DNA from 2 places in the Cohaesibacter sp. CAU 1516 genome. Region 2 is predicted to be linked to the other one. Evidence: riboswitches for the same ligand, from Rfam matches in the RefSeq annotation. Region 2 holds a riboswitch; the other holds the start of a gene.
What was found. A riboswitch is a leader RNA that binds a small molecule or an ion and turns the genes downstream of it on or off. The one in region 2 is predicted to bind cobalamin.

Region 1: it holds a riboswitch for cobalamin, as region 2 does, so the genes downstream of both, FDK21_RS17140 (ABC transporter substrate-binding protein) here and FDK21_RS06480 (DUF1636 domain-containing protein) in region 2, are expected to answer to the same signal.

The regions. Positions count from the first base shown of each region.
Region 1 covers NZ_VANT01000007.1:224,679-228,793, reverse strand. Annotated here, with positions in the region: gene FDK21_RS17155 (alpha/beta hydrolase) at 1-572, opposite strand, end outside; gene FDK21_RS17150 (hypothetical protein) at 634-1,023, opposite strand; gene FDK21_RS17145 (IclR family transcriptional regulator) at 1,207-1,983, shown strand; cobalamin riboswitch at 2,054-2,263, shown strand; gene FDK21_RS17140 (ABC transporter substrate-binding protein) at 2,391-3,476, shown strand; gene FDK21_RS17135 (iron ABC transporter permease) at 3,476-4,115, shown strand, end outside.
Region 2 covers NZ_VANT01000001.1:1,416,566-1,420,680, forward strand. Annotated here, with positions in the region: gene FDK21_RS06465 (formate--tetrahydrofolate ligase) at 1-1,052, shown strand, start outside; gene folD (bifunctional methylenetetrahydrofolate dehydrogenase/methenyltetrahydrofolate cyclohydrolase FolD) at 1,126-2,040, shown strand; gene FDK21_RS06475 (DnaJ family domain-containing protein) at 2,167-2,487, shown strand; cobalamin riboswitch at 2,666-2,879, shown strand; gene FDK21_RS06480 (DUF1636 domain-containing protein) at 2,986-3,399, shown strand; gene cobW (cobalamin biosynthesis protein CobW) at 3,409-4,115, shown strand, end outside.

The DNA.
Region 1 (4,115 bases), on a different contig from region 2:
GAGCCTTGGGTATAGTAATGCCAAGTTGCCCAGCGATCCTGCTCGGGGCTTTGCGGGGCCATCAGATCCCACACACCAGAAGCGCAGACCTGAGCGGCATTGACATGGGGGTGACGCCACCATTCCAGAAAGAAGCCCGGCGCATGTTCGGCAGCCTCAACCGGGATGACGGCGCGAAAGCGGTCGGGGTGATGAAGGGCCAGCTGCAGCGCAACATTGCCACCGAAAGACGACCCCATAAAGATCGGATCTTCGAGCTCCAGCGCATCGCAAAAGGCGAGGATGAATTTCATAAAGTGGTCGGCCGTGAGCTTGTATTCCTCTTTCCACCATTCCTTGTTTGTCGGCGGATCCGATTTGCCATGTCGGGCCAGATCATAGGCGATGACGTCATACCGGGCTGTGATGTCCGGATCTTCGAGCAGATCGCGCCATTGATGATTGTGACAACCAGCCGTGTGCTGACAGACAAGAGGCTGCCCCTGTCCGTTGCGGAGATAGAAGACCTTATATTCGCAGCCATCCACATCGATGGTTACATACCGACCCACAACCGGAGAGTGCTTGACCATCAGGTTCCCCCTAAAGAATTTGTATCGTGACCGTGTGCGGTGGCGCCGCATGCGGTTTGGCTCAGACAGGCACGCCCACTTTGCGCAACAGCTCAAATTGAATGGTGAAATTGCGAAGATTTTGCATTAGGACAAGCAAGTTGCCTTCCAGCTTGAGATCGCGCCGGAAGCTCGCAGACCAAATGCCGTGATACATCGGGTTGGGAATAGGCTGCGCAAATTCCCGCCAGGTATCTGGGCTGGCACGCAAGGCAAAATCGTAGGAATCAAGAGGGCCGGGATTGATATTGATTTCATGCACCTTGCCATCCAACATACGAACGATCGCCTTGGCGAGGCCCATATCCAGCAGGTAGGTGCAGGTAAAGTGACGAGCCATTGCGCCAATGGCGGCATCATTGTCCGAGGCTTGACTGAATCTGGTCGCCCAGTCTCTAACACTCAAGGCCATGCGCTCCTCCCCAACCACACGGTGAATATGTGACAAAATTCAAATACTTTTGCCTTGAAAGATGTTCTGATATATGTTTATTGTTCAGTATATGGAACGTCTTTCTATGTACAAAACCATATCCGGGTGTATGGAAGCTTGTCAAGATAGAAAAGAAACTTCAAAAAAAGACGACGAGGAATTATGGACAATCCAACACCAAAACTAGTACCTGCGGTTGAAAGAGCGTCGCGCATTCTGGATTTTGTTGCTCGCAGTCGGACACACCCGACCGTGTCGAAGCTGGCGCAGGAACTGAATCTTGCGAAAAGCTCGGTTCATACGCTTTGTCAAACGCTTGTGGAGCTAAATCTGCTGATCAAGCGGTCCGATCAAGCCTACCAGTTGGGCCCCCATGTCATGCGCTGGTCCAATGCCTTCAATCGACAATCTGACGTTGCAACAGAGTTTGCATCCATTTGGGACACCGAGACCGAAATGCCTGGAGCGACCATCACATTGACGGTCAGAGACGGAGCAGAAGTTGTATATATAGCCGCGCGCAATTCCGAATTTAGTCACTCTTTGATAGAATTTCGTGCCGGAATGCGGCTTCCCGCAGCCTTCACGGCAACGGGAAAGGCCTTCCTCAGCTCGATGAGTGATTTCGAAGTCAAGCGCCTTTATGCAGACGGGTTGCCAGAACCGCGCACACCTTTCAGCGAACAGTCGATTGATGGGCTGCTGGAGGATTTGGCGGCCATTCGCAAACGTGGATATTCCATCGACAATCAGGAAGTGGCAGAAGGCATCATTTGCTTCGGCGCCCCGGTTCTGGACTCTCAGAATACGCCGATTGCCGGCATCGCCGTCAGTCTGCTGATTGAAGATGCCGACGAGACGGACCGTGAAAATCTGATTACCAATGTCAAACGAATCGCGAAACGCTTGTCTGTTCGCATGGGCGCCGATCTCGAATAGCGGTTTCCGGGATCGCTGGCTGATTTCAGACAAAGCGATAGATCCCCGATTGACAGCTGCTGCCGCATAGTGGATATATCTGTTCGTCGGTTTCCTTAACGGAATAAAAAGGGAATTCGGTGCGTGGCAGATGCATGAGCCTGTCACAAATCCGGAGCTGTCCCCGCAACTGTAAACAGAGAGCGCCCTCAAGCTGGCCACTGGATTGTACCAATCTGGGAAGGCCGGGGAGCGCAATGACCTGTAAGCCAGGAGACCTGCCGACATTCAATCATTCAACCCGGGCGGGGTGTCCTGGAGGAGGGTCTCATGACAATGCGCATGTCTCTGCGTCTTCGCCATATTGAATCTGATTGCATCAGACTTGCCCGACTTCGGTTGCCTTGCCGCATCTGGAGTACGGGACATTGCTTTCCAATATCTGGCTATCCGGCCTATCGCGTCTGGCGCGCGCGATCGCCTTCTTTGTGGCATTTGCTGCGGCTTATTCTGTTGCAACTGCAGCCCCTATCAACATCACCGATGACAGCGGTCGCACGCTGACCTTTGACAAACCATTGAAGCGCGCAGTCGTCTTCAACCGCTACAATGCTGAGTTCATTCGTGCGGTGGCTGGCATGGACGTGATCGTCGGTGTCGACAGTTGGGTGACGCGCGATCCCACCTACTGGCCGGACCTCAAGGAGGATATGCTTGTCGGGAAAGGGCAGCGAGAGCCAAATTACGAGGCGATCATTGCACAAGACCCCGATGTTGTGATCTTCCCCCGCAACGGCAGTTGGCAGGAGGCCATCAAGACGCTCGAGCCTTTCGACATTCCTGTTGTGGTACTGACCGGCTGGGATGTCCTCAAGCATGTCTCCAACATTACCGCCTTTGGCAAGATGTTCGACGCCGAGGAAAAGGCCGCCAAGCTCAACGCCTTCTATACTGGCAACATGGCGCTGTTGAAAAAACGGCTTGAAGGCGTAGAGCGCAAGACGGTCTATCTCGAGGAGAAAACGCCCTATCGTTCCGTGCTGCGTGGCTCCGGCTGGCATGACATGATCGAAGCGGCTGGCGGACGCAATATCTTTGAACATGTCGATATTGAAACCCAGCCCAAAGAGCGCGGAAGTGTCCACAATCATGAAGTGGACCCCGAAGCAATCCTCAAGGCACAGCCGGACATGATCATCAAGCTTCAGCCCGGCTCCTATCCGCTTCACCCGGAAAGCTTCTCACAGGCCTTCTTTGAAGCGCTAAAGGAACGTCCTGGTTTTGACGCACTGCCGGCAATCAAGAATGGTGATGCCTACCACATGAACTACTATCTGGCTGGAGGTTGTTCCAAGATGATTGGCGCGCTGTCGATTGCCAAATGGCTTTATCCAGACCGCTTCGAAGATGTTGATCCAGATGCGGTGATGAAAACATGGCTGGAGGATTTTCAGGGTGTCGCCTATCCGGGACGCTACTGGGCCAAGGTCTCCGAATGGGAAGCAGGTCAGTGATGAACAGGGCCTTCTCTCCATCGGAGGTCATCCCATCTGGGTCATCCGTTCAGGATCCATCGGGGGATATCCGGCGAGCCTATGCTCGCCGGACCATCCGTGCCTCCCTGATTTGCCTATCGGGCGTGCTGCTGCTGGCTCTGCTGTCGGTCTTTGCGGTTTCCCTTGGCGCCAATGACATTTCACTGCTTCAGGCCATTCAAATACTTCTTGGTCCCGTCCTGCCCGCCAATCTGTTTGCCGAAGTGTCCGTTCTGCAGGAGAAGGTCGTGATGCAACTGCGCCTGCCGCGCATCACCATGGCCCTCGTTGGCGGTGCCGGGCTGTCGGTCGCGGGCGTCATGATGCAGGGGATCACGCGCAATCCGCTGGTCAGTCCCTTCACCGTGGGCCTTTCCCCCGCTGCGGCCTTCGGGGCGGCGCTGGCCATCCTGTTGGGAGCTTTGCAAATGCCCGAACTGGGCACCTACATGATGGTTGGCGGCGCATTTGCCTCATCCATGCTGTGTGCCGGGATTGTTCTGGGGATTGCCGGTTTGAGTGGCATCTCCGCAACGACGATCATTCTGGCAGGTATCGGGTTGACCTATCTGTTCAGTGCCTTCACCGCGACCCTGCAATTTGTTGCCACGCAAGAGC
Region 2 (4,115 bases):
GTCTTGCCGACGATCTGGAAGACTTGCAGCGACGACTGGGAGATATCATCGTCGGCTATCGCCGCGACAAAAGCCCGGTTTTCTGCCGCGACATTGGCGCAGACGGGGCGATGACGGTGCTGCTCAAACAAGCAATGCAGCCCAATCTGGTGCAGACGCTGGAAAACAATCCCGCCTTTGTTCATGGCGGTCCGTTCGCCAACATTGCCCATGGCTGCAACAGCGTGGTGGCCACCAAAGCAGCGTTGAAATTGTCCGATTATGTGGTCACGGAGGCAGGGTTTGGGGCCGATCTGGGGGCAGAAAAGTTCTTCAATATCAAATGCCGCAAGGCCGGTCTGACACCGGACGCAGCTGTGGTGGTTGCGACGGTGCGTGCCCTCAAGATGAATGGCGGAGCAACCAACCATGAACTGGACCAGCCGAATCTTGAGGCTCTGAAAGCCGGGTTGAAAAATCTGGGTCGCCATATCGAGAATGTGAAACAGTTTGGCGTGCCGGTGGTGGTCGGCATCAACCATTTCGCGTCTGACACGGACGCGGAAATAGAAGCAATTCAGACCTATGTCACCAAGTTTGGCATTGAGGCAATTGTCTGTCGCCATTGGGCAGAAGGCTCCAAGGGTGCGCTCGATCTGGCTCACAAAGTGGCGAAACTGGCCAATGGCGGCAATGCACAATTTGCTCCACTTTACCCCAACAAGATGCCTTTGTTTGAAAAGATCGAAACCATTGCAAAACGGGTCTACCGCGCCAATGAAGTGATCGCCGACAAGAAGATTCGCAACCAGTTAGCCAGTTGGGAAGAGCAAGGCTATGGCGATTTGCCGATTTGCATGGCCAAAACGCAATATAGCTTTTCAACTGATCCAGATTGGCGCGGCGCTCCGACCGGGCATTCCGTTCCGATTCGTGAAGTGCGCCTGTCTGCCGGAGCCGGTTTTGTCGTGGTGATTTGCGGTGAAATCATGACCATGCCGGGCTTGCCGCGCAAACCGGCAGCCCTATCTATCCACCTTAATAACAATGGCGACATTGAAGGGCTGTTTTAACGGGGCTATAGGTAGGCGGGAATTGAGAGCATAGCGACATCATTTTGTCGCCAATGGGTTTGAGGGAAACAGCATGACCGCCACCCGAATTGATGGCAAAGCCATCGCCACTGATTTGCGCGCGACAATCGCGATCGAAGCCGAGAAACTGATCAAGGAAACCAACGTGGTGCCCGGCATTGCTGTGGTGATTGTCGGCGAAGACCCCGCCAGCAAGGTCTATGTCGCCTCCAAGGGCAAAGCCGCCAAGGAATGCAACTTCCATTCTGTGCAACATACTTTGGCGGATGATGTCACGGAAGAAGCCTTGTTGTCTCTGATTGGCGATTTGAATGACGATCCGGCCATTCACGGCATACTGGTGCAGTTGCCGCTGCCCGATCACATCAACGAGTCCAAGGTGCTCAATCTGATCCGCCCAGACAAAGATGTCGATGGTTTCCATCCGATCAATGTCGGCTTGTTGACCGCAGGGGAGCGCGACAAGGCGATGGTGCCTTGCACCCCTGCCGGCTCGCTCATTCTGGCCAAGCGGGTTTTGGGCAATCTGTCGGGCAAGAATGCGGTTGTCATTGGCCGCTCGAACATTGTTGGCAAACCGATGGCGGCTTTGCTGCTGGCGGAAAGCTGCACCGTCACGATTGCCCATAGCCGGACCAAAGACCTGCCGGATGTCGTGCGTGGCGCTGACATTGTCGTTGCTGCGGTTGGGCGGCCTCAAATGGTCAAGGGCGACTGGATCAAGGACGGTGCCTGTGTCATCGACGTGGGGATCAACCGGATTGATGCGCCAGAGCGCGGCGAAGGCAAGACCCGTCTTGTCGGGGACGTAGACTATGACAGTGCTGTTGAGCGGGCCGGATCCATAACGCCGGTGCCGGGTGGCGTCGGCCCGATGACGATTGCTTTGTTAATGGCCAACACCCTGACAGCGGCGCGTCGCTCGGCCGGGCTTGATGATCTGGATTACGCATCCATGCTATCGTGATCTTTGCATTCTTACGGCGCGCTTTATGGGTCCTATTTTGGCACCCAACGCGCTGAAATGATTGTAAAAGCGTCACTTGAGGCTTATATTATAAGAGTAAGATCCAGCGTTCTGAGGGAGTGAACCATGCCGAACAAGGACGTCGCAGAATATCTCATCGCCAAGATCAAGGCGGATGGTCTGCTTGATGAATACAAGCGGGCACGCAAGCCCAAACCTCCCAAGCAAAGCGACGACACCTTTTTGAAGGCGGGTTATCGCATTCTGGAGGAAACCGGCGCGTTACCCAAAGAAATCGAACTAAAGAAGGCAATCGCCGATCAATATGAACGCCTCAATGCAGCAGCCAGTCAGGAAGAGCGCGAAGCAGAGTTTCGCAAACTTGCCGAGTTGCAGATGGTGCTCGGCGTAGAACAGGATGCGCGGCGCAAATTCTACACAGAATAATTGCACGGCTCTGCGCTTCTATTATACCCCGCCTGTCCTGACGGATTGGCGGGGTTTCTTTTTGCTGGCTTGTTGGTTCGATGTCATTCCTCGCATTTTTCCTGTCGAATGTTCGACCTTTGACAGACTTCTCCTTTCGATCTGTCCGTTGTGATTGACAATCCTAGGGTTATCCCGCACAAGGGGAGTTACGGAAGGTTCTGCTTTGCAAGAAGGCAAGGCGGATGAAAAGGGAACACGGTGCGGATGACCCAACTCGGGGCCTAAACCGTGGCTGCCCCCGCAACTGTAAGCGGATTGCCATTTCAAAGGACCACTGGATTTTTAATCCGGGAAGGCGAAATGGCGCAAAACCGCGAGCCAGGAGACCTGCCTGCCGCAGCAATTCACGACCGGTCGGGGAGGATCGGAGCCGTGGAACCTTTTCCGCATGCTCCACTTTACCCGGTCTATCTCGATTCAAGTCGGCCTTGTCCAACAGGCCTATCAGGAGGCGAAATGGCGAAGAAGTCTGGGCTTATGCAGGTCTGTGTGACCTGTCGGCGCATTGATCCTACGGACACCGCAGCGGATGCCCGGCCCATCGAAGGCCAGTTGCTACACGACCGGTTGGTCGAAGCGGTTGGCAAGGACGATGTGTTGCGCGATACGCTAGCCGTTGAACCTGTGCAATGCATGAATAGTTGCCAGCAAGCCTGCACGGTCAGCCTGCGCAGCGCTGGCAAATATGGCTATGTGATTGCTGACCTCGATAAGTCTGATGAACGCGTCGACGATCTACTTTCCTTCTCCCGGCTTTATGTTGCGTCTGATACCGGCGCACCGGTTTGGCGAGAGCGCCCAGAGCATGTTCGCAAGAACACCCTCGTCCGCCTGCACCCGTCTCCCGAATTTCCCGATATGAAAGATTAGAGGTCCATCATGTCCTTTGCCTCCTCCAACAAAAAGATTCCTGCAACTGTCGTGACCGGCTTTCTTGGTGCTGGCAAGACAACCCTGATCCGCAAACTGATCGAACAGGCCGGCGACAAGAAAATCGCGCTGATCGTCAATGAATTCGGGGACATGGGCTTTGACGGCGAATTGCTCAGCGACTGCGGCAACCCGAACTGCACTGCCGACGATGTGGTCGAACTGAAAAATGGCTGCATCTGTTGCACGGTGGCTGATGATTTCCTGCCAACCATCGAAATGCTTCTGAAGCGCGATCCGAAACCGGATCATATCGTCATTGAAACCTCTGGCCTTGCCCTGCCTCAGCCGTTGGTTAAGGCCTTCCAGTGGCCGAGCGTGCGGGCCTCCGTCACGGTGGACGGAGTTGTGACCATTGCCGATGCATCTGCGCTCAGCGATGGGCATTACAGCCAGAATGAAGACGCCATTGCCAAGCAGCGCGCGCAGGATGACAGCCTTGATCATGAAAGCCCGATTGAGGAATTGTTTGCCGATCAGTTGAAATGCGCTGACATGATTGTCATTTCCAAAGCCGATCTGGTGGACGATGAAGGTATGGCGCGGGTTGAAGCGATCATCGGCGAACATGCCCGCGAAGGCGTGAAGAATATTCACTCACGCAATGGCGATGTCTCAGCCGCCATTTTGCTGGGGCTTGATTCCGTGGCTGAGGA